Regions from separate parts of the Staphylococcus kloosii genome, predicted to be linked through region 1. Evidence: riboswitches for the same ligand, from Rfam matches in the RefSeq annotation. Region 1 holds a riboswitch; each other region holds the start of a gene.
What was found. A riboswitch is a leader RNA that binds a small molecule or an ion and turns the genes downstream of it on or off. The one in region 1 is predicted to bind S-adenosylmethionine.
Positions count from the first base shown of each region.

Region 2: linked by a shared signal. The riboswitch ahead of C7J89_RS11390 (methionine ABC transporter ATP-binding protein) and the one ahead of metK (methionine adenosyltransferase) in region 1 are both predicted to bind S-adenosylmethionine.
Region 3: linked by a shared signal. The riboswitch ahead of metX (homoserine O-acetyltransferase MetX) and the one ahead of metK (methionine adenosyltransferase) in region 1 are both predicted to bind S-adenosylmethionine.

Region 1 covers NZ_CP027846.1:1,390,431-1,398,978, forward strand. Annotated here, with positions in the region: gene menE (o-succinylbenzoate--CoA ligase) at 1-197, shown strand, start outside; gene menC (o-succinylbenzoate synthase) at 210-1,214, shown strand; gene yidD (membrane protein insertion efficiency factor YidD) at 1,204-1,446, opposite strand; gene ytkD (RNA deprotection pyrophosphohydrolase) at 1,502-1,978, shown strand; gene C7J89_RS06995 (alpha/beta hydrolase family protein) at 1,962-2,756, shown strand; gene pckA (phosphoenolpyruvate carboxykinase (ATP)) at 2,819-4,411, opposite strand; SAM riboswitch class I at 4,565-4,683, shown strand; gene metK (methionine adenosyltransferase) at 4,790-5,986, shown strand; gene C7J89_RS07010 (nuclease-related domain-containing protein) at 6,080-6,988, shown strand; gene C7J89_RS07015 (aldo/keto reductase) at 7,233-8,069, shown strand; gene C7J89_RS07020 (fluoride efflux transporter FluC) at 8,137-8,493, opposite strand; gene crcB (fluoride efflux transporter CrcB) at 8,493-8,548, opposite strand, start outside.
Region 2 covers NZ_CP027846.1:2,291,126-2,299,673, forward strand. Annotated here, with positions in the region: gene C7J89_RS11385 (methionine ABC transporter permease) at 1-524, opposite strand, end outside; gene C7J89_RS11390 (methionine ABC transporter ATP-binding protein) at 517-1,542, opposite strand; SAM riboswitch class I at 1,626-1,734, opposite strand; gene C7J89_RS11395 (thioredoxin family protein) at 1,786-2,088, opposite strand; gene C7J89_RS11400 (toprim domain-containing protein) at 2,085-2,477, opposite strand; gene gcvH (glycine cleavage system protein GcvH) at 2,652-3,032, opposite strand; gene C7J89_RS11410 (arsenate reductase family protein) at 3,182-3,535, opposite strand; gene C7J89_RS11415 (thioredoxin family protein) at 3,678-3,998, shown strand; gene C7J89_RS11420 (nitroreductase family protein) at 4,215-4,754, opposite strand; gene aroD (type I 3-dehydroquinate dehydratase) at 4,821-5,534, opposite strand; gene C7J89_RS11430 (organic hydroperoxide resistance protein) at 5,714-6,139, shown strand; gene C7J89_RS11435 (GNAT family N-acetyltransferase) at 6,438-6,962, shown strand; gene C7J89_RS11440 (hypothetical protein) at 7,109-7,360, shown strand; gene C7J89_RS11445 (CitMHS family transporter) at 7,538-8,548, shown strand, end outside.
Region 3 covers NZ_CP027846.1:293,923-302,470, reverse strand. Annotated here, with positions in the region: gene C7J89_RS01555 (adenylosuccinate synthase) at 1-706, opposite strand, end outside; gene dnaB (replicative DNA helicase) at 993-2,393, opposite strand; gene rplI (50S ribosomal protein L9) at 2,424-2,870, opposite strand; gene C7J89_RS01540 (DHH family phosphoesterase) at 2,870-4,834, opposite strand; gene C7J89_RS01535 (DUF2232 domain-containing protein) at 4,850-5,761, opposite strand; gene metX (homoserine O-acetyltransferase MetX) at 5,955-6,923, opposite strand; SAM riboswitch class I at 6,984-7,083, opposite strand; gene C7J89_RS01525 (AzlD domain-containing protein) at 7,192-7,521, opposite strand; gene C7J89_RS01520 (AzlC family ABC transporter permease) at 7,518-8,213, opposite strand; gene serS (serine--tRNA ligase) at 8,412-8,548, opposite strand, start outside.

The sequences.
Region 1 (8,548 bases):
GTATTGAAGATTCCACATGGGGACAAGTGCCATATTTATATTATGTAGCCGATGAAGCAATAGATCATAATCTGTTACACAGATTTCTGTTGGAAAAGTTGGCTAAATATAAAGTACCGAAAAATTTTGAACGTGTAGAACAATTGCCTTATACTTCTACCGGCAAATTACAAAGAAGTAAAATTACTGGTTATTAAGGAGTTACACAAGTGAAAATTATTAATTTAGAGATTTACTATTATAATGAAAACTTTAAACAACCAATTATTACTCCTAAAATAACTTTGTCTGAACGTAAGGCTTTAATTATTAAACTGACAACTGATAATGGCGAAAGTTATTATGGAGAATGTAATGCCTTTGAAACAGATTGGTATTTTGATGAAACGATAGATATTGTTATTAATAAAATAAAAGAATGGTATACAGCAGTTCAAGGTATGTCATTCAACTCTTTCAAGGAGATTAAACAAACCTTAACACAATTAGATGCTTACCCAGCTAGTAGAAGTACGATTGTCATGGCCTGTTATCAAATGTTCAACGATTTACAATCACTCACAGTCAGTTATGGCGCGACGGTAAGTGGTTTGAATAACGAAAAATATAGACAGTTAGTCGAAACGCAACCCGAACGCATAAAGTTAAAATGGACGACTAATATTTTGCATGATTTAGACAAATTAACAACGTTACCATTTGATTTCAATATAGCGGTCGATGCGAATGAATCTTTATCTTTAAGAGCCGTTAATTTACTCGAACAAGTGGCTACATATAATGTTATTTATTTAGAAGAACCTTTTAAATCTTTACAAACTTTAGATAAATCGGGTATTACAGCGCAGTTGGATATTGCTTTAGATGAAAAAGCAATCGAGTTCAATGCAATTGAAAAGGCGATAAATAACCATAATATTAAAGTGGTTATTCTTAAACCATTTCGTTTAGGCGGTATTGATAAGGTAATGGATATTATTAAAAGTTTAGAACACTTAAATGTAAAAACCGTAATAGGTGGTATGTATGAATATGGATTAAGTAGATATTTTACAGCTATGCTTGCCCAATATGTTACATACACGAGTGACATTACACCTGCAGGGTTTTATTTTGAAGAGGATTTCGTTGAAAATATGGGTATATTAAAAAATGGAAGGTTAGTATTTAACCCTCCAGTAGTTGATGCGGCAAAATTAGTGCCTATTTATTAGTATGTTTATGCTCTTTTTTTAAAGGAACCGGATCAAAACCACTTTTGTGGAATGGATGACATTTTAAAATACGTTTTAACCCTAACCATCCACCTTTAAATGGACCATAGACTTCTATTGCCTCTTTGGTATATGCTGAACAGGTAGGATAGAAACGACATGTCGCTGGCGTTAATGGTGAGATGAATTTTTGATAAATATAAATAATAAATAATAAAACTTTTTTCATAATGTTACCTCCAATGGAGCTTTAAACATTAATATTTTAACATATTTTGAGGTGTCTGATGACTATTAAGTATTTAGATAAAGATAATAACGAAGTATATCTTAACTATACAACAGATAAAGATGAGGCTAATGGTCAGCATGTATTGATTATACCGATATATAATAACAAATTATTATTTACTCAACATGATATTAGAGGTATAGAGTTTCCTGGTGGCAAAATTGAGGAAAATGAATCTTCGTTAGCTGCTGCGCAACGAGAATTAAATGAGGAAACAGGCGCAGTTGCGACAGAACTTCATTACATCGCTCAATATTATGTCGCTAGACAAAATTTACCTAGTTTTTATAAAGATGTATATGTTGCTAAAATTGACTATTTAGAAAATAAACAAGATTATTTAGAGACGAGTGGACCTAAATTTTTTAGTAAAGTTACAGATATACCTGAACAACAACGAAGTTTTTTAATAAAAGACACAACCATTTTAAACTGTTTAGAACGGGTGATCGAACTTGGATATTATAAGTAAAAAACGTATGCCAATTGATGTAACGACGCATGTATTTGACGAAATAACTTATGAAGTTGATGGGTTACATGTTAAAGGACTTATGGCGACACCTGCACATGAAGTTAAACGTATAGTGATGTATTTGCGCGGTGGAAAAGGACAAGTAGGTAAAGTAAGAGCTGCGCGTTTATTGCAATTTATTGATCCGACTACTTTAGTCATTGCACCTTATTATCGAGGCAACAATGGAAGCGAAGGAAAAGATGATTTTTATGGTGATGATTTAAATGACGTAACACAGTTACTGTCAATTTTGATTCATCATTATCCTCATGCGTTTGTGCATATGATTGGTTTTTCACGTGGAGGCTTACAAGGATTATTAACTTTTCAAGATTTACCTGTACATAGTTATATTATTTGGGGTGGCGTAACTGATATCCATTTAATGTATCAAGAACGTGTGGATTTAAGAGGTATGTTGCGTAGAATGGTAGGGCATCCGAAAAAAGATATTGAGGCTTATGATAAAAGGGATGCTATTAAGCATATAACTCAAGATGCGCCGCCAATATTAATTATACATGGTTATCAAGATCATCAAGTCGGCATTCAACAAGCACAATTTTTAGCGCAATCTTTAACTGAAATTGGTGCTGTGCATCGGACACTATATCAACAAAGAGAAGGACATGTACCGAGACCCTTTGCATTATCAAAAGTATTAAAGCAACTTAAGCAATGGATGTTAGATATAGAAAATCAACAACTACAAGATAACTACAACGTGGAATAAAATTTATATAATATTAAAACAAGGCTATGCATAATGTCATAGCCTTGTTTTTTACATAGATATTACTTTTTAAAGCCGCCTTTTTCAGCAAGCTCAGCTGTCTCTTCACCGAATTTTTCAAAGTTTTGGTTAAAACGTTCGATTAAATCGTTAGCTTGTTCTTTATAAGCTTCTTTATCGCTCCATGCGTTCATAGGATTTAAAAGTGTTTGAGGGACGCCTTCAATACTAACCGGAATATTTAAACCAAATGTTTCATCTGTCGCATATTCAGCTTCAGTTAATTCACCAGTAATAGCTTTGTTAACCATTTGACGAGTATAAGATAAACTAATACGACGACCTACGCCGTATTTACCACCAGTCCAACCAGTATTAACTAAGTATACATCAACTTCATGTTTATCAATCAATTCACCTAAGATGTCAGAATATACTTTCGCATCTAATGGTAAGAAAGGTGAGCCAAAACAAGTTGAGAACGATGGTTCAGGTTCTGTAATACCACGTTCAGTACCTGCAAGTTTAGCAGTGAAACCACTTAAGAAATGATACATCGCTTGGTCTTTAGTCAATTTAGAAATTGGAGGTAACACACCGAAAGCATCAGCAGTTAAGAATATAATCGTATTTGGATGTGCTGCTTTAGATGGTTTAACAATATTATCAATATGGTCTATTGGATAGGCAGCACGAGTATTTTCAGTATAGTAGTTATCATCGAAATCAATATCACCATCGTTATCAACTACTACATTTTCTAAAATAGTACCATATTTAATCGCGTCGTATATTTGAGGTTCTTTTTTCTTAGAAAGATTAATAGCTTTAGCGTAACATCCACCTTCAATATTAAAGATACCATTATCATTCCAACCGTGTTCGTCATCCCCAATTAATTTACGAGTAGGATCGGCAGATAAAGTTGTTTTACCTGTACCAGATAAACCAAAGAATAATGCTACGTCACCTTTTTCGCCTACATTGGCTGAACAATGCATACTCATAATATTATCTTTAGGTAATAGGTAATTCATTACTGAAAAAATACCTTTTTTCATTTCACCAGCGTATTCAGTACCACCGATAAGGATAACTTTATGTTTGAATGAAGTAATAATAAATGTTTCAGAATTTGTACCATCAACAGCTGGATCTGCTTTAAATCTTGGTGCAGAAACAATTGTGAAATCAGCTTTGATTTCTTCAGCTTCTTCTTTGGAATCAGGTTTAATAAACATATTTTGTGCAAATAAGTTATGCCAAGATAATTCGTTGATAACAGATAGTTTTAATTGTGAATCTTCGTCACTACCTGCGTAACCATTGAAAATGTACAATTCATCACGTTCGTTTAAATAATCTAAAACTTTGTTATATAGATTTAAAAATGTAGTTTCGTCAATAGGTTGATTGATATTACCCCAATCAATATCATCTTTATAAGAAGGTTCAGTTACTATAAATTTATCTTTCGGTGAACGACCTGTATACTTCCCAGTTCGAGCATTAATTGCACCAAGTTCAGTCAATTCACCTTCGTTGTTTTCCAACATCTTATAGTACAATTCGGTTGTTGATAATTGAAATAAAGAAGTTGTTTTTTTATAAATGTTTTCCAGTTTACTTGTGTAAGTATATGTATCTATCGCCATACTTAATCCCTCCAACGCTATTTTTATGTAAGCCTTTACAATAAACGAGTATAACATAATCACTATATTATGCCATAAAAATTATTATAAAATTTGGGATTTTGTAAAATTGACATTACTATGCAGTTTAGGTAGTATAGTTACTAACGGATTCTCTTATCCTGAGAGGCGGAGGGACATGGACCCAATGAAGCCCAGCAACCTCTTCTTTATACATTAAAGAAGGAAGGTGCCAAACCGTTTGCAGACAAATATCGTCTGAACGATAAGAGCGAATGGACGTATTGAGCCTTCTCTCTATTTTATAGTGATGAAGGCTCTTTTTTATTAAGCTCACAAAAGAGAATTTTCGTAATTTAATAACTAAAGGAGCAAATTATGACATACAATAGAAGATTATTCACTTCAGAATCAGTTACAGAAGGACACCCAGATAAAATTGCGGACCAAGTATCTGATGCAATTTTAGACGAAATATTAAAAGACGACCCAAATGCTAGGGTGGCTTGTGAGACAACAGTTACAACAGGTATGGCACTTATTTCAGGTGAAATTTCGACTACGACTTACGTAGATATTCCAAAAGTAGTTCGTGAAACGATTAAAAACATTGGTTATACACGTGCGAAATATGGATATGACAGCCAAACTATGGCAGTGTTAACTGCTATTGATGAACAATCTGCAGACATTGCACAAGGAGTAGATACAGCTTTAGAATATAGAAATGATATTTCTGAAGAAGAAATTGAAGCTACAGGTGCTGGCGATCAAGGTTTAATGTTTGGTTATGCAACGAAAGAAACAGACACTTATATGCCATTACCAATTTTCTTATCTCATCAACTCGCTAAACGCTTATCTGATGTACGTAAAGATGACATCATTAAATATCTACGTCCTGATGGCAAAGTACAAGTTACGGTTGAGTATGATGAAAATGATCAACCTCACCGTATCGATACCATTGTAGTATCAACACAACACGCTGATGACATAGAACTTTCTCAAATTCAAGATGATATTAAAGAACACGTTATTTATCCAACAGTTCCTAAAGAATTGTTAGATGAAAAAACGAAATTTTATATTAATCCAACTGGACGATTTGTTATAGGTGGACCTCAAGGCGATGCTGGTCTAACAGGTAGAAAAATTATCGTAGATACATACGGTGGTTATGCACGTCATGGTGGGGGATGCTTTAGTGGTAAGGATCCTACAAAAGTAGATAGATCAGCAGCATATGCAGCAAGATACGTTGCTAAAAATATTGTTGCGGCTGATTTAGCAGATAAATGTGAAGTACAACTTGCATATGCAATTGGTGTTGCTGAGCCAGTGTCTATTTCAATTGATACGTTTGGTACTGGGAAAGTAAGTGAAAGTGAATTAGTTGAAGCGGTAAGAACGCATTTTGACTTACGACCAGCAGGCATTATTAAAATGTTGGACTTAAAACAACCAATTTATAAACAAACAGCAGCTTATGGTCATTTTGGTCGTACTGATGTATTATTACCATGGGAAAAATTAGATAAAGTTAACCTCTTAAAAGATGCAGTAAATGCATAATCAAGTTGTTATAACTTTATTAGTATTTTTATCGAATGATTAAACAATTTTTATTATAATGGAGATAATGATATATAAAGGAGCGAAATTGTTATGAATTCATTTGGACCAATTCAAATTGGTTTGATTGTAGCTATCGTAATAGCAATTATTTGTTTCATTCTATTTTTAATTGCTTTAAAAAGTAAGAAAAAAGCACAACAAAAAATAGAAGAACAATACCAATCAAAACAACAAAAATTGAGTGACGAACACGCAGAGGAATTAGAAAAAGAAAGAATTAAAAACAAAAAAACTGTGACGAAACAACAAGAAGAATATGAGGCAACAGTTAATTCTAAAGACAGAGAAATTGATGCATTAAAATTATTCTCTAAAAATCATAGTGAATATGTGACTGATATGAGACTTATCGGTATACGTGAACGACTTGTAAACGAAAAACGAATTCGTCCTGAAGATATGCACATTATGGCTAATATCTTTTTACCAAGAAATGAATTTAATGATGCACAACGTATTAGTCATTTAGTATTAACACGTACAGGTTTATATCTTATAGATTCACAATTATTAAAAGGACACGTATTTAGTGGTATTAGTGGTCAACAATTTGACGAACAACCAATGATGTCACAAGTGTTTGATACACTTGATTTAGACAAAAATGAACCACAAACATTAGTTTTAGACCAAAACGATGATAAAAGTTCATTATCATTTGTAAATTACTCAAACCATCTAGAAGCGGTTGAAAAGTTAGCTGGAGACTTACAACGTCAATTAGATTTAAAATACACACCAACTACTATTCTATATTTCAATCCTAAGAATGAAGGTGCAGTAACAATATCTAATTATGCTCAATCTTCTAGTAGCAAAGTTTTAGTAGGCCCTGAACAACTTGATGAGTTCTTTAACAAATTTGTGTTCCACGGTAGAATTCAATACAATGTAGAAGATTTACAAAACATTATGGATAAAATTGAATCATTTAATTAATATTTTTGAGTCTGAGACATAATATTGTCTTCAGACTCTATTTTTTTGACAGTAGATGACTGAATTGAAAACGCGCTTGTAGCAAGTTGCTTTCAACTATAGTCATCTTTGCCGTAGCGGGGTTACAAAATCTTGTTTTAAAATTAAGGTTTATGTCCCGTTTCCATTTTTTAAGCATTTTAATATGATAATAAGACATAATTTATTATGATATGGTTAAGTTAACTTGGAAGGAGTTATTATAATGCAAACAACTAAATTCTATAATGGAAATGAAATGCCAGTACTTGGTTTAGGAACATTTAGAGTTGAGAATAGCGATGAATGTAAAGAAGCGGTGAAACATGCCATCATAAGTGGTTACAGAAGTATAGATACAGCTATGATTTACGAAAATGAGGCCAAAGTGGGAGAAGGTATTGCCGAAGGTCTAGCAGCTACTGGGTTAGACAGAAGTGAGTTATTTATTACCTCAAAATTATGGTTAGCTGATTATGGACGTAATAACGTACAACAGGCGTATGAAACAAGCTTAAAAAAATTAGGCTTAGATTACTTAGATTTATATTTAATGCACTGGCCTGGTACAGATGAAGCATTAATGATAGACACTTGGAAAGGTATGGAAGATTTATACAAAGCTGATAAAGTGAAAAATATTGGTGTGAGTAACTTTACGCCTCAACATATGGAAGCACTATTAGCGCAAGTATCAATTAAACCGGTTATTAATCAAGTTGAATTCCATCCTTACTTAACTCAAAATGAATTAAGAAGATATTTAGAAGTTCAAGGTGTAGTAGCAGAATCTTGGTCACCATTAATGAATGCTCAAATTTTGGAAGATACATTAGTAAAAGAAATTGCATCAGAAGTAGGTAAAACACCAGCACAAGTTATTATTCGATGGAATATTCAAAACAATGTAGTTGTTATTCCTAAATCTGTGACTCCTTCAAGAATTGAAGAGAACTTAGCTGTCTTTGATTTTGAATTAACTGAGGAACAAATAACTAAATTAAACAACTTAAACGAAGATAAACGTATTGGTCCAGATCCAAACGAGTTCACAGGACAATAAAATATTATTGATAAAAAAGCTAGTAACTATAACGTATAAAAATATACGTTATTAGGTTACTAGCTTTTTAAAATAACTTGTATCCTATTAAACATGCTGCGAAGCAACCACCGTATTGCAAAATTGAATAACTAATAAATAATGGTAAATTAGTTTTTGCTTCAATCATTTTTACTAATTCGGAAGCTAAAGTTGAAAAAGTAGTCAAACCACCTAATATACCTGTTACTAAAAATGGATTGATCCATGAAATATGTAAGGCATGTCCTAAAATAATGCCGATAGTGAAACTTCCAATTATATTTACGATAAAAGTTGCTATTGGAAACTGACTTGAAAACTTATTGACACATATTTCAGTTATGCCACCACGAATCATAGCACCAATACCGCCGCCTATACAGACTAATAGTAAAGTTAACATTATAATTTACCTCCTATTTTAACGCCGATATAGCAGAAACAAATTCCTAGAATAT
Region 2 (8,548 bases), 900 kb from region 1:
GTTGAACCAACTAAAGCAATTGCAGTAACGGTGATACCTGAGACTAATGCTGGCATCGCTTCTGGTAATAGTACCTTTCTTACGATTGTCCAAGTATTAGCACCCATAGACCATGCCGCTTCAATAACACCTTTATCAATTTCTTTGAATGCAATTTCAACTAATCTAGCATAGAATGGCGCTGAACCTATGATTAATGCTGGTAATGCACCAGTTGGTCCACTTATTGTCCCTAAAACTATGCTTGTAAATGGAATGAGTAGCAAAATTAAGATAATGAATGGAATCGCTCTAAATAAGTTAACGACAAATGACACAATCGTATAAAACACGTGCGCAGTTTTGGATTTACTTCTCGCCGATAGGAATAACAGTACTCCTAAAATAATACCGAAAATAAACGCAAAAATAGTCGAAATCACTGTCATGTATAACGTTTCATATGTTGCTTGCCAAACTTCAGGCCATTGTACATTTGGCATTGTTAGCATCTCTTGTAAAATTTCTCCAAATGACTTACCCATGACGTAACACCTCCACTGATACTTGTTGCGACTCTAGGTTTTCTTTGAAAGTGTCGAATTGATTAGTGCCTACATTTGGTAAATGTAATACTAAAAATCCAATTGAACCATTTTTACTATTTTTAATATTGGCTTCTAAAATATTCACATCAATATTATGTGTCTTAGTTATATATGAAACGATTGGTTCTGTAGTATTATTGCCTACAAAGTTTAATCTTACTATGTAATCTCCAGGCTGTAATGCACCTAAGTCATCGATAGATTCGTCAAAGTCATCATTCAAATCGTCTTTAACAAAACGTTTTGTCACTTGATGTTTAGGGTGTTCAAAAACATCATTAACTGTACCTTGTTCAATCACTCGTCCACTCTCCATTACCGCAACTTCATCGCAAATGCGACGAATTACATGCATTTCATGAGTGATTATTACAATAGTTATATTGCTTTGTTCTTTAACTTTCAACAGTAAATCAAGAATTTCGTCTGTCGTTTGAGGGTCTAATGCACTTGTCGCCTCATCGCAAAGTAATACAGTTGGCTCATTTGCAAGCGCACGTGCAATACCTACACGCTGCTTCTGCCCACCTGATAGCTGCGAAGGATATGCGTTTTCTCTTCCTTGCAAGCCTACAAGCTCGATTAATTCTTGCGCTCTCTTTTTTGCTTGTTGTCGTGATACGCCAGCAATTTCTAAAGGGAACGTAATATTGTTTAATACGGTTCTAGACCATAATAAATTAAAATGTTGAAATATCATGCTTACTTTTTGACGTTTTTGACGTAATGCTGATTTAGACAACTGTCCTATATTGTCTCCATCAATAATGACATCACCAGATGTTGGCTGTTCCAAATTGTTTAAAAGTCTAACTAAAGTACTTTTTCCCGCTCCTGAAAAACCAATCACGCCAAAAATTGAGCCAGTTTCTATGTTTAAATCAACATGATCGACAGCAAGAACTTCTTGCTTTTTCGTCTTATAACGTTTGACGATTTGATTTAACTCAATCATTGTGATTGCCTCCTTGTAATGCTCGATAAACTAAAAAATGCTTCCCCTATCTTATCCAGAATAGAGAAAGCAATACATACCCTCTCTCATCTTTTAAAGTTAGTTTAACTTTATGTGAATTGGCACCATTTCTATTAATTAGACGGTTGCCGGGCTTCATAGGGCACATCCCTCCACCTCTCTCGATAAGAGTTACATAATTTAATTATTTTTAATCCTACCATTACACTAATGTTTCGTCAATTATTTTTTTAAATTTTCTAACAAATAAGGAACAGACTGAAAAGCGTATAATCGTTTTAGTTCTGAACCTTTTGACATCACCATTAGAACAGGGACTGATTGAATTTCATGTTGTTGACTAAAATCAGGATGTAAATTCAAATCAATCTTAGTGATTGGTAATTTTAAAATGTCGTTCGCGATATCTAACATTCTTTCTGAAACTTTACACGTACCACATGTAGGTGTATATCCAAAAATTAAATGTTTTTCTTCATTGAAATGTTCTTCTACATTAACTCGTTGTTCTTTTGTTACGTTCATGTTATCAAACTTACCCTTTCAGCTATATTTTCTAATTGTGCTTTGTCTAACTGTTCTTCGTCTTTAACTATAAAGCCATTTTTTTCTAATAACCTAGATAAATAAGGTTTAGGACATCGTGCTACTTCACAATATTGTTTATCTACTTTTATATGTTTACTTTCACTTAAATATCTTTTGAACCAACTACGAATTTTTTCACCTTCATCATCTGAATCAACCAAGATGAATACTTGTTTATCATAAAGTGTGTCAATCATTTTATCAATTTTATCAATACTCATGGTACCGTGAGTGCATATTATCTGTACAGGTTCATCAAGCACTTTGTTTACTTGCAGTTTATCTGATTTACCTTCAACGACAATTACTTTATTTAATAGAGTCATGACATCCACCTTCTCAAAGTCGATTATCTATACTTTACTATACTATTCCACGATGTATTTGTTCATTAAACATGAATTATTATCAAACGACCAAAAATATGCTTACGTTGTAATAAATTTTGTCATAATAATAAAAACTCCTAGATATAAATATCAAGGAGTTCAACTTTTTTATTATTCGCCTATCATTTCTGAATATTGTTCAGCTGATAATAAACCGTCTAATTGACTTTCATCAGTAACTTCTATTTTAACCATCCAAGCTTTCTCGTATGGTGATTCATTTACGAATTCAGGGCTATCTTCTAATTCTTCATTTGCTTCTAAGACTTTACCTGAAAGAGGTGCATATAATTCTGATACAGTTTTAACTGATTCTACGCTACCAAAAGTATCTCCTTCATTAATTTCATCGTCAACCTCTGGTAATTCAACAAAAACGATATCTCCTAATTCATTTTGTGCGTATTCAGTAATACCAATTGTTGCTGTATTGCCTTCAATTTTAACCCATTCATGATCTTTAGAATATTTTAATTCGCTCGGTACTGCCACAAGTATCCCCTCCTATATGATTTTACACTTTTATGATGCCATATGACGATGCTTAAAGGCAACTGTTTATAATAAAAATAAAATAATAAACGACATGTAGTGATAAACATGTGTCTAATATATAAACACCCTACTATTACTTCTGTTGATTACAACCAAGTTTCTTTATAAACTTCTTCATTAAAACCTACTGTTGCTTTATCTCCAGATATAGCTAATGGGCGTTTAACAAGCATGCCATTTTGAGCTAACAAATCTAACTTATCATTGTCTGACATTGAGCTCAACTTATCTTTTAGACCTAACTCACGATATTTTGCGCCGTGTGTATTAAATAGTTTATTCACTTCAATGCCTGTACGTTCAATAATTTCTTTAAATTCACTTTTCGTTGGTGTGTGTTGAACGATATCGATTGGTTCGTAACTAACACCATATGCTTGTAAAAACTTAGCCGCTTTTTTACAAGTAGTACAATTAGGATATTGGTAAAATTTAATCATATTTCTGTACCTCCTATACGTTGTTATCACTAATATAGCAGAATTATATTAAAAACGCTCTTAATTTTAAGCTTAAAGTTTTTAATTAATAATAATTATTCGTTATAATAAAAATTAATAAATTAAAAAAAGGAGCGTTATTATGCAACCTATTAAAACAAATGATGATTTTAACACTACTATAAATAGCGATAATCCAGTAATTGTTAAATTCGAGGCCGGCTGGTGTCCTGATTGTAAAGCAATGGATATGTGGATCGATCCAATACAAGAAAAATATAATGATTACAATTGGTATACAGTCAATAGAGATGAGCTAGAAGATGTTGCCGCAGATAATGAGGTCATGGGTATTCCTAGTTTATTAGTATTTAAAAATGGAGAAAAATTAGCTCATTTACATTCGGCAAATGCAAAATCTCCTGAACAAGTTGAGTCTTTCTTAGCTGAGACATTTAATTAATTTATCCTTTGATTAGATAAATAATTCAAGCCAGAAAACAAATAACAACTCATTTCACTGATTAAATCAGTTAGCAATAAGTTGTTTTTATATAGTTTTACAAAAAAGTAGCCGCTTTCTTAGACGAAAGTGGCTACTGCTCTATTTTTAAGACACTAAATCTTGTACTTACAATTTATATTAATCCATCGTGTAATTACATAGATTATTTACGAATTAAAATTCGGTAATAATATTATGCGTATGACGTGGTGCATGTGGCATGTCATCTTGCATATCCGTTAAATATAAAAAGCCCACCAAACTTTCATCATCTTTAACGCCTAATTCTTTTCTTACTTGTGGCATAAAAATATATGGAGGTGTTTTCCAACATGTACCGATATGCGCTTCATGAAGTAATAGCATTAAATTTTGCGCAAATGTACCAAAAGCTAGATAATTTTCTAAATTTTCTTTTTGTCTTGGATCATCTTTAACGATTAGTGCTAACATACCACCTAATTTTGTCACTGTTTTATAATGATCCTGTTGTTTATCCTTTTGATGTGGAAATGCTTTATCTGAAATTGCTTTACTCATGTCACCTAATCTATCTTTAGCGATATGCACAACACGCCAAGGTTCTCTTAAACCGTGATTTGGTGCATCGGATGATTGTTTTATGGCTTGATACAATGCCTCATCATCGATATGCATATCTCTCTTAAATATTTTGCTACTTCTTCTATTAGCGATTGCATCTTGTAGTTCCATTCTCTATCGCCCTTTCGTTAATGATAACTATTTTCAATTATAAGATACAATCGGCGTATTTTCAAATTACTCGTATATTTTTAATTGTTCTCTTAACACGCTTACATGAACTTGTCCTGGGGCTTTTGGTGTATCTAAACAACCATATGAAACTGTACCACCAAAGACACCTTGTGTCGTACGTGTTACCAATCCTAATTTCGACATCGCAATACCTATCACACGTGGTTTAACTGAATCGGCAGAATCAGACATTGCCATTAAAAGATTGGTTACGTCTTGTTTATTTTTAGGCATGACAGCAACTTTAATATAATCTGGACTCAATGATTGCATTTTATAATATAAATGTTTTAATTCGTCCAATTTAGGTGTTTGTTCAAAATCATGATAGGAAAGAACAACTTCTAAGTCTTTATTTTGGGCTGCTGAAATAATCGTAGCTAATCGTTCTTTATCACTTTTTTTATCAAATTCTATATCTATTAAATCGTAATGACTAACTTCTATTAATGAATTCAGCATTTGATAATACGCATCACCATTTAAATGACCATTCCCACCCTGAATACTTGTTCTATAAGTAATAAGTAGACGTTTATTTAAATCTTTAATTTGTTGTTGAATGGTGTCAATTAAATTAACATCAATGTCATTCCACTGATCAATGCGTAATTCTATAATATCAATATCTTCATTGTACTGCTTTAAGTTAGTAAGTGTTTCTTCGTCTAACTTGTTTTCTGGTGCTATTGTTACAGCAATGTCTACATGTGTCACGACTTTCACCTTCTATTTCTTAATATAATAAGCCATATTTTAGCTTAAATTATACTATAATGACAACTACTGAAACCGGTCTAGTAAAAATATTATTAAAATCGAGTTAATTACTCATGATTGAACTTTCAAAATTTGGGGTACACTTTATATATAACTAGATATGAGGAGGAATTATAATGGCAGTTAAATATGAAACTAAAGCTACAAATACAGGTGGACGTAAAGGACACGTTCAAACTGATGATAAAGCAATAGATGTTGCAGTCATCCCTCCAGATCAAGCAGACGCTGGTAAAGGTACAAACCCTGAACAATTATTCGCAGCAGGTTATGCTTCTTGCTTTAATGGTGCTTTTGACTTAATTTTAAAACAAAATAAAGTACGTGGTGCTGAACCAGAAGTTACGTTAACAGTTAGATTAGAAGATGACCCAGATGCAGAAAGTCCAAAACTAAGCGTCGACATTGATGCAAAAGTAAAAGATGTATTATCTCAAGCTGATGCTGAAAAATATTTACAAGACGCTCACGATTTTTGCCCATATTCAAAAGCAACACGTGGCAATATCGACGTTAATTTAAACGTTGAAGTTGTAAGTTAAGCTTTCGAACAATAAAAAGTTCACTTAACATCAAATACTATAAAAGGCTGTAGCCTTTTATAGTATTTTTTTTATGTATTTTAAATGTATCTCTTAAAATTTAGATATCCCCGCAAATTCATTAATAAATTTAAAGATGAAAGATAGGTTTGTATTAAATATATATATTGTCAAATATTATTAAGTTTTATGTATATAAAAGATTGCTATTGAATAATTTATCCTTTATTATAAAAATAATATTAACTATACATACGTTTAATTCCTAATATAATCCACTTTTTGAAGGAGGGCTACAATGGCTCATTTTCGCATACTAACTAATAGCGATTTAATTACATATCAACAATTTATATCATATGTATTACACAAGAGTGGTGACGTGTTTTCATGGGGGATTTATGACTTAGAACTCTCTTCTGAAGAAAATTTAAAACCTGCATTTGCACCAGATAATAGTAATTGCATTATTATTGGGGCTTTTTCCAATGAACAATTAATTGCTGCAACGACACTATGTAATATTAAAATACATGGTCTTTCACACAAACTGTTTTTAGAAAACATGGGCATCATTGCCGATGATATCGAAGATCGTAAACGATTAGCGGCACAATTAATCGAACAGGTATTTAATTATTGTAAAGAACAAGAAATTGAAATCATCTTAGCTTCCGTTGCTTCTAATAATATTACTGCTAAAGTATTTTTCAGTGATTTAGACTTCGAAGTACTAACTGTAGAACAACATGCTAGAAAGTATAATCAACATTACGTAGACCAACATTGGTTAGTTTATCATTTAAAAGAAATCCCTTCTTAAATGTAGCGATAAATAAACACTTCTTTTATACTCTAAAACAAGGAAATTTATACACTTTAACTTGTAATAAAAATTACAAAAATATATTATTTTATTATGTCCGAATTCAGTAAACACAATTAAAGTATTTAGAGAGGATGTTTAATATGAATCATTCGAGCACTTTATTATCACTGTTTTTATCTTTGGTTACATTGGCGATTCCTCTATTTGTGGTTGCAAATGTTTTAGGTGGTAACATGACAATGGTTGTTGGATTACTATTTATTGCTGGTGTATTAATTTTTAATATTTCCGCCCTTTTAAATGGTGATAAAATAGCGAATATCTTTGCTATCGTAGTGACCCTTTTTTCACTTATTGTTATTCTATATCCCTTTTGGAAAACACTTATATAACAAATACATATTAAATAAAGAACAGTTAATAATTAATGATAATAGTTATTTATTTTTAATTATTAACTGTATTTTTTTATGTTTTAAAAAAACAGGAAAGAATTTTATGATTTTTATGATTTTTAATATCAAAATTTTAATGAAAGCGCTATAATGTAAAAAATAAGGGGGGAGTTTATGTATTTAGCAATTTTAGGTTTTATTATGATTGCAGTTTTTATGATTTTAATTATGACAAGAAAAATGTCAGCTTTAATCGCATTAATTGTAATTCCAACAATATTTGCATTAATCGGTGGTTTTTATGCTGGTATAGGCAAATTCATGTTAGATGGTATTGGTACCGTAGCACCTACAGGTATTATGTTAACGTTCGCTATTCTTTATTTTGGAGTAATGATAGACGCCGGACTATTCGAACCTGTCATTAAATTAATTATTAAAGTAGTTAAAGGGGATCCAGTCAAAATAGCAATAGGAACTGTACTTTTAGCCTCAATGGTCGCATTAGATGGGGACGGTACAACTACATTTATCATCACCGTCACAGCCATGATGCCACTTTATAAAAAAATCGGTATGAGCTATTACATATTATCAACACTAGCTTTATTATCTATTGGTGTAATGAATATGCTTCCTTGGGGTGGCCCAACGGCACGTGCAATTTCTTCTTTGCACTTACAAACTGAAGATGTATTCATTCCAATTATTCCAGCAATGATTGCAGGTATTATTTTCGCATTAGCTGTTGCAGTAATATTAGGTAACCGTTCTAAAAAATATATAAACTCTGCAACAGATATCGATACTGATGATATACAAATGGTCGATTCTAAAGAAGATTCATTGTTAAAACGACCAAAAATGATTATTCCAAATGCAATATTAACTATTTCTTTAATAGTATGTTTACTTATTGAGTTATTACCTATTCCAGTCTTATTTATGGTTTGGTTTGGTGTAGCGCTGTTAATCAACTATCCAAATTTAAGTATTCAAAATTCTGTTGTTAAAAAACATGCTGGTGATGTGTTAGCAGTTATAAGTTTAGTATTCGCCTCTGGTATCTTTACAGGTATTATGGATGGCACAAAAATGGTAGACGAAATGGCACATACATTAGTACAAATAATACCAGAAGCATTGGGCAGTCATTTTGCACTTATTACAGCAATTTTAAGTGGA
Region 3 (8,548 bases), 1.1 Mb from region 1:
ATGGGTATGTACCATGGTCGATATCTAACATTACACCTTGTGCACCTTCGAACAACACTTTTTCGTCAGCTACGAATGCATCGTCTAACACTTTAGCTGTGTCAGTAACGTAAGGCGCTAAACGTTGACCTGCTGCATAATATTCTTCAAAGATTTCATCAAATGATGGGCATTCTTTACCGAACATACCTTTGAAATATGCATCTTTATATTCAATATTTTCTTTCAAACGTGCTTCAAACGTTTCTTTATTTAATAAATCTGCGACACGGATACCAATACGTTGCGCTTTATCTACATAAGCTGGACCGATACCTTTTTTAGTTGTGCCTATTTTGTTATCTCCACGGCGCTCCTCTTCATACTCATCTTGTTTTAAATGATAAGGTAAAATAACTTGCGCACGATTTGAAATACGTAAATTATCAGTAGAAACTCCTCTGTCATTAAGGCCATCTAATTCTTTCAATAATGCAACTGGATCCACTACTACACCGTTACCGATAACTGCTAATTTGTCTTTGTAAAAAATACCAGACGGTACTAAGTGTAATTTATAAGTTTCTCCATCGAACTTAATTGTGTGACCTGCGTTATTTCCACCTGAAAATCGTGCAATAACATCTGCTTGTTCTGCTAAGAAATCTGTAATTTTACCTTTACCTTCGTCTCCCCATTGTGTCCCAACGACTACGATTGATGACATATGAGCACCTCCAAGTTTTTCTCGTTTAACCATTAAGTATTCTACCAATAGAATGATGATAATGCAAACAAAAATCGAACATTAAAATTGCACACATTTTAAAAAATTACTGAAAGTTATAACATCAATTCATTAACCAAAAGCGTTGATTTATCAGTGTTCAGACACAATATAAGTGAAATCTTCGATACATACTTCCATATCAAACGTATCTCCAAATGTAATTAAAAACCGTACAATAAAACGTAGAACATCTTTATTGTACGGAAAAATATTTTTTATTTAATTATCCAAAATCTGCATGGGCATAATCTATATCAGTGAATTTATTGTATTGTTTCATGAAATGTAATTTTACTGTACCTGTCGGGCCGTTACGTTGTTTTGCAATTATAATTTCAATTTCACCGTTCTCATCGTTCATTTGAGGTTCAAATCCTGCATCATCGTCGTCTTCATCTTCTTCACCGCGATTGTAATAGTCATCACGATATAAGAAAGCAACGATATCAGCATCTTGCTCGATTGAACCAGATTCACGAATATCACTCATCATTGGTCGCTTATCTTGACGTTGTTCCACGCCACGCGATAACTGACTCAATGCAATAACAGGACATTCTAGTTCTCTAGCAATCGCTTTTAGCGTACGTGATATTTCAGATACTTCTTGTTGACGGTTATCTGAAAAACGTGAACCACTACCTTGAATAAGTTGTAGATAGTCAATAACAATCATATCTAATCCGTGTTCTTGTTTTAAGCGACGACATTTAGAACGAATATCAGTAATTCGTATACCCGGCGTATCATCAATAAATATTTTGGTACGTGATAATTTACCTACTGCAATCGTAAATCTATTCCAATCTTCTTCCGTCATTGTACCTGTACGTAGACGGTTAGAATCCACATTACCCGAACTACAAATCATACGTGTCGCTAGTTGGTCTGCACCCATCTCGAGAGAGAAGATACCAACTGAAAAATGATCTTCATGTGTCGCTACTTTTTGCGCAATATTAAGAGCGAAGGCAGTCTTACCAACAGAAGGACGTGCCGCTAAAATGATTAAATCATTACGGTTAAATCCTGCCGTCATTTGGTCTAAATCTCGGTACCCAGTAGGTATACCTGGGGTTTGTCCGCTATTTTGGTCAAGTAATTCTGCATTTTCGTAAACATCACCTAAGACGTCTCTAATATCTTTAAAGCCATCGCTTTCACGTGTGGAAGATAGTTCAAGAATACGACGTTCAGCATCGTTAAGTATTGTATCTAATTCAAGTTCATCATTGTAACCATCATTTGCAATACTATCTGCAGCTTGGATTAATTTACGTTTTAAAGCATGTTTAAAAACAATGTCCGTATAATATTGTACGTTTCGCGTTGTCGGTACATTATTAGATAGCTCTGCTAAGTATTGTGGTCCACCCGCTTCACTCAAGCGACCTTCTTGTGACAATTGATCCATTATAGTGACAACATCGATTTCTTTATTATCTTCGTTGAGATTCATCATCGCACGGAAGATATGTTGATGTGCACCCCTATAAAATGACTCAGGAAGTAATACTTCCTGAGTTGAGTTTACTAATTCTGGATCAATGATAATGGCACCTAAGACAGATTGTTCAGCCTCATTACTATGGGGCATTTGATTTTGTTCATACATTCCATCCATGTCGATTACACCTCATATTTCAATCCATAATTATTGTTCAATTGTGTGTACACGAATAGTACCTTCGACTTCTTTATCTAGTTTGACCGGTACATTTGTATAACCCAATGCATGGATACCGCTTGGTAAATCCATTTTACGTTTATCAATTTTAATATCATGTTGCTCTTGTAGAGCTTGTGCAATTTGTTTCGTACTTACTGAACCAAATAATTTGCCACCTTCACCAGTTTTAGCTGAAACTTCTACTTCAAGGTCGGCTAATTTTGATTTAAGTTGTTTCGCTTCATCGATTTCTTTTTGACGTTCTGCTTTAGCTGCTTTTTCTTGTTGTTCTAATTGTTTAAGATTTCCTGGTGTCGCTTCGACAGCTAATTTATTTTTTAAAAGGTAGTTATTAGCATAACCTACTGGTACGTCTTTGACTTCACCTTTATTACCTTTACCTTTAACGTTTTGTGTGAATATTACTTTCATCAATTTTCACTCCTACTCATTTGTTCTGTTATTGCTTGTTGTAATTGTTCGATCGCTTCTTCGACCGTAACATCTTTAAGTTGTGTGGCAGCATTTGTTAAATGGCCACCGCCACCGAGTGCTTCCATAGTTAGTTGCACGTTAACTGCTCCTAGTGAGCGGGCAGACATACCAACAAGTGAATCTTCTCTTCTAGCGACAACGTAAGATGCCTCTACACCATCTAAACTTAACAGCTCATCTGCAGCTTGTGCAACTGTAACAGGATGGTATATTTTGTCGTCTGGACCATGAGCTATGGCAACACCGTTATCTTGTAATTCTACCGTACGGATTAATTCTGTACGGTTAATATACGTATCGATATCATCTTTCAAGAAGTGTTGCGTTAAAATTGTGTCGGCACCGTGTGCACGTAAATAACTTGCGGCATCAAATGTTCTTGAACCCGTACGTAAAGTAAAGTTACGTGTATCAACGATAATACCTGCGAACATTACTGTAGATTCTAAACGTGTTAAACGTTGTTCTGTTGGTTGATATTCTAGTAATTCTGTCACAAGTTCAGCCGTTGAACTAGCATATGGTTCCATATAAACAAGTAACGGGCTAGAGATAAAGCTTTCACCACGTCTATGGTGGTCAATGACTACTTTTCTATTGGCTTTGTTTAAAATATCTTCATCTATAACCATTTCAGGCTTATGCGTATCGACAATAACGACAGTCGTTCTTGATGTCATATTGTCCCATGCCTCTTCGGAACTAATAAAACGTTCTTTTAATTCAGGTTTTTCATCGATAGAATCCATTACACGACGTAATGTTGGGTCGATGTCTGAATCATTTAACACGATATGCGCATCTAAGTTATTCATCATTGCAAAACGAGAAACCCCGATTGCTGCACCAATGGCATCTAAATCAGGACGTTTATGTCCCATGATAATAACTTTATCGCCTTCCATAAGTATATCTTTTAATGCGTGAGAAATTACGCGCGCTCTTACACGTGTACGTTTTTCCATTGGGTCAGTCTTACCGCCATAGAAACGTACATTACCATTTTGGTTTTTAATCGCAACTTGGTCACCACCACGACCTAAGGCTAAATCTAGTCCTGATTGTGATAATTCACCAAGATCAATTAAACTATCAGAACCTTCACCTACACCTATACTTAATGTAAGTTGTGCTCTGTAACCAACACTTTTTTCTCTTAACTGACTTAAAATATCAAAGTTTGCATCTTCAATTTCATCTAATATATGTTGGTTTAAATACGCGACGAATTGATCTGTACTATAACGCTTAAAGTAAATGTCATATTCAGATGCCCAACGACTGATAACTCGGGTTACCATTGAGTTAATTTCTGAACGTTGCGTATCGTTCATGTTTTGTGTGATTTCATCATAGTTATCTAAAAATAACGTTGCAATAATTGGTTTCGAATCATTATATAATTCATTAATACGGACTTCTTCTGTAATATCGAAGAAATATAAAATATGCTCTTTTTCAGAATATCTTACGCGATAGTGATAATTTCTATCTTCTATATCAATTTCTTCAGTTTTTTCTAATTGCTTTAATATATTTGGATAAACTTCATTTACTGGATCAGAGATTACATTGCGATCCAAACGTTCTGACATAAATTGGTTCATCCACTCAATATTTTCGTTTTCATCAATAACTACCATACCAATTGGTAAATTTTTAATTGCTCGATTACTACCGGCTGATATGTGTCCACTTAAATTATCGACGTAGTTGTCCATCTTTTGTAAAGCTTGCCTTACCATTAAAGCAGCAATAATAATTACGACTATCAAAATCGCAGTAGCGATGCCGGCAATGAGTTGGTTAAAAATAAACCATACTGCGACTAAAACTAATGCCGTAATTGCCATAATGATAAATGGTAAAACTAATGCTTTTTTAGTGGATTGACGGTTCATTTTGTCCACCTCACATTATTTTTTAATGATACCTTTTAAGTTAAATGCTAAATCAATAAACCCTATTAAAACGACAATATGTGTAAATGGCGTTAAAATTGTCCCAATGACCATTAACACTACTGTTAAAGCTGTTGGCATGCCTTTCGCTTTGCCAAAGAAATGTATTAAACTTAAACCTTGCAAATACATACATAATGATAACACAATTTCAAAATTCAATACGATACTTTGGAAAGTACCCGCTTTAGACGCAAACATAACACAGAGCAGTGTAATAACGTATAAAATAAGTAAAACTTTATTCATTTGCCATGCAAATAACGGTTTAAATACTGGTGTTGCTACTTTAAATTTGCGTAATATTGGAAATGTAATAATTAGGTTAATTAAGATAAGTAGAAATATCGTTATAATAACGTAGCTAGGTAGTTGAACTGCAAATTGACGGAGACCTTCCCCTATCGTATTTTCGTAGCCATTCTGCACACCACTCTCTTCAATTGCTTGTAGCATTTGAGTTCTTAGTGGTTTTATTAGCGTATCTACTGTTGGTATTTTATTAAGCGCTTGTAAAATCATAAAAGCGACCAATGAGATGATACTGATAAATGTTGTAGTTACGTATAGAATACGTTCTTTTGATGTACGTTCTTTTAATAATTGGCCTACTAAAAAACTAACAATTAATATTAAGACCATCGTACTTAATACGAATATATTACCTAACAAAGTGGTTAAAATTACTGTAATTACAGCGGCCAATCCAAAAGATTCTTTAGATTTGTGCCATAGTACAATGCCTGGTATTGTCGCAAACAAGCATAATACAAAACCAAGTGGCGGTAATATATGTAAGACTAAAGCAACGATGATGAGTGAGATAATACTCAAAATAGTAGCTTTAGGTTCAATTTTTGAAAACAAATTTTGCCACTCCCATACTTTTTGACTGTATTACTATTCTAACCTCTTTAGAAATTTTATACAATTATTGATAATTTCGAATGAGCAGGTCAAATTTCATTCATAACGTGACTAGCTTTATTCGCGAATCATCGGTCAAACAAAAAAAGCTCTAAGTCTACTTATAACAGTAAACTCAGAGCTTTGCTGTATTTTATTTACGCTTAAATTTAGAAACTTTTAAGAAATGATACAAATTAGGTGCCCAATCGTTAAAGTTAAGTAAAAATCCATCATGGCCTACATTGTCAGGTACGAAGAAGTGACGGTGATATTTAAACCGCTCCCCTACTGCACGTACTAGATCATCGGGATACAATAAATCATCCGTAAAGCCCATCGTTAAAACTTTAGTATCTAAAGATTTAAATACTTCGGTAACGTCCGTACGATCTCTGTCGATATCATGACTATCTAAGACGTCCAGGAGTGTTAAATAACAGTTAAGATTAAAGTTTTCTTTAAATTTATTACCTTGATGTCGTTGATATGCTACGACTTGGTCTGGTGAAAATCGTTTATCATAACTTTTAGATGAACGATACGTTAAAAAGCCTAATTGTCGTGCAATACTCATGCCTTCTTTACCAGCTAACTGAATTGATTGACGTGCAATTTCATTAAATGCACGACTATAAGAGGAAGTCTTATCTGTAGCGGCAAGTATGACTGCCTTCTTCACATCAAATTGTCTATTATATAGCAATTCCATAGCTTGCATGCCACCAAGTGAGCCACCGATTAAGATATCAATGTGGGAAAAACCCAATGCTTTAATCCCAACTTCTAATGCTCGTACAACGTCTCTTAAAGTTAGTTTTGAAGGAAAATCATCATCTATTAATGCAGAACTTGAACCAAATGGACTACCGATAACATTAAAAGTTAGAAATTGGTAATCATTAATTGGCATATAACCTCCATCAATAATTTCGCGCCACCAGCCATGATCCTCGTCCGTTCCATACGTCACATGGTTACCTGTCAGAGCATGACATACTAACACGAGCGGTTGACCTTTGAAGCCTACATGTTCATAACGTAATTTTAAATTTGATATTGTTTCCCCTGATTCTGTTTCAAACGGTCCTAATTCTAACGTGTCCACAGTATAATTTGTCATGTTCGACCTCCTACTAACTTAAAAACCTTCTTACTCGATATAAGTAAGAAGGTTACTGGTTACTTATCATTCGAATATCTTCGTTGGTTTTAGCACCGTACTCTATAGCCGGTTGCTGAAGCATCTATGGGCCAAGTCCCTTAGCTTCTCAAAATAAGATTTGATTTAATTTATTAGATTTATTTTTCGAAACACCCATACTATAGATGTCGAAATTTTCTATTAATTTCATTCTAACGAATAACGCTTACTACTTCAATGCTTAACATTAAAATAGTAAACGTATAAGCGCCATTATAAAAATACCGGCAACTATAGTTATTGTGAGACTTTTAGATATAAATGCCACTAATACAGTTGGAATGATTGTTACTAAAAATGGAATATTAATAGTATAACCAAATTTACCACTGTGTTGTTCGATAACGCCATCGATAATCAGTGCAGTAAACAATGTAATTGGGATAAACGATAACCATTTTACGACTTTTTCTGATAAATGAACACGTGTAATCAACATAAATGGTACTACCCTAGTTAACCACGTGACCACACCACATAACACGATGATGCTTAGCATATGTATCGTCATACTCATTTGGTCATCACCACCCCTAATGTAGCCGCAAGTACCGAAGATAAAATAATTGCTACGTATGTAGGCATAAATAAACTAAATAAAAACATCATTACAATGACACAAACAATCAATACGATATAAGTCATAATTTGAGAACGTTGTACCGTTTCAAATTGTGAAATTGCTAAAAAGATAAACATACCAGTAATAGCAAAATCTAAACCGAGTGCATCTGGGTTGTGGATATATTTACCGAAAATAGCGCCAACAATACACGATACAGTCCAAAATAAATATGCCGTTAAATTAAGTCCATGTAACCAACGATCATTTATCTGTTCACCTTTTAAGTGAGGTGTTATAGCAACTCCAAATGTTTCGTCAGTAACTAACGTTGCTAACCCTAAACGATTAAGCCAACCGTAATTTTTATATTGGGGAGCTAAGGTCATACTTAATAAAAACATCCTTGAATTAACTATAAAAGTCGTTAATACAATTGCAGTTATAGGTGTTCCAGCAATCACTAAACTACAAATAATAAATTGTGCTGCACCGGCATAAACGAGTAAGCATAATAAAATTATTTCTATAAGACTAAACTTAGATGCTACCGCAACGATGCCAAAAGAAAGTCCCACACCTGCATAACCTAATAATGTAGGTACGCATTCTTTAACACCTTGCCTAAATGTTAAATGCGAAGCCATATACTACCCCTCCCCTGCCTGTAAGCATATTATTGATAGTCTAATACAGAATATTTAAGCGAGCAATAAGGTAAGTCTACCGTTTGTCTGATGTAAGACAAACGGTAGACTAAAACCTACTATATTTTAGCCTCCCCTACCCTATTAAAAAGCGTTCCATCTCGTAGACAGAACGCTTGTAATAGCTATAATATATTATTATTTAACTACTGGACCTATTTTAGTTTTGCCACCCATAAATGGTACAAGTGCTTCAGGAATTGTAATTGAGCCATCTTCATTTTGATAATTTTCAACGATAGCTGCGAAAGTACGACCTACCGCTAACCCACTAC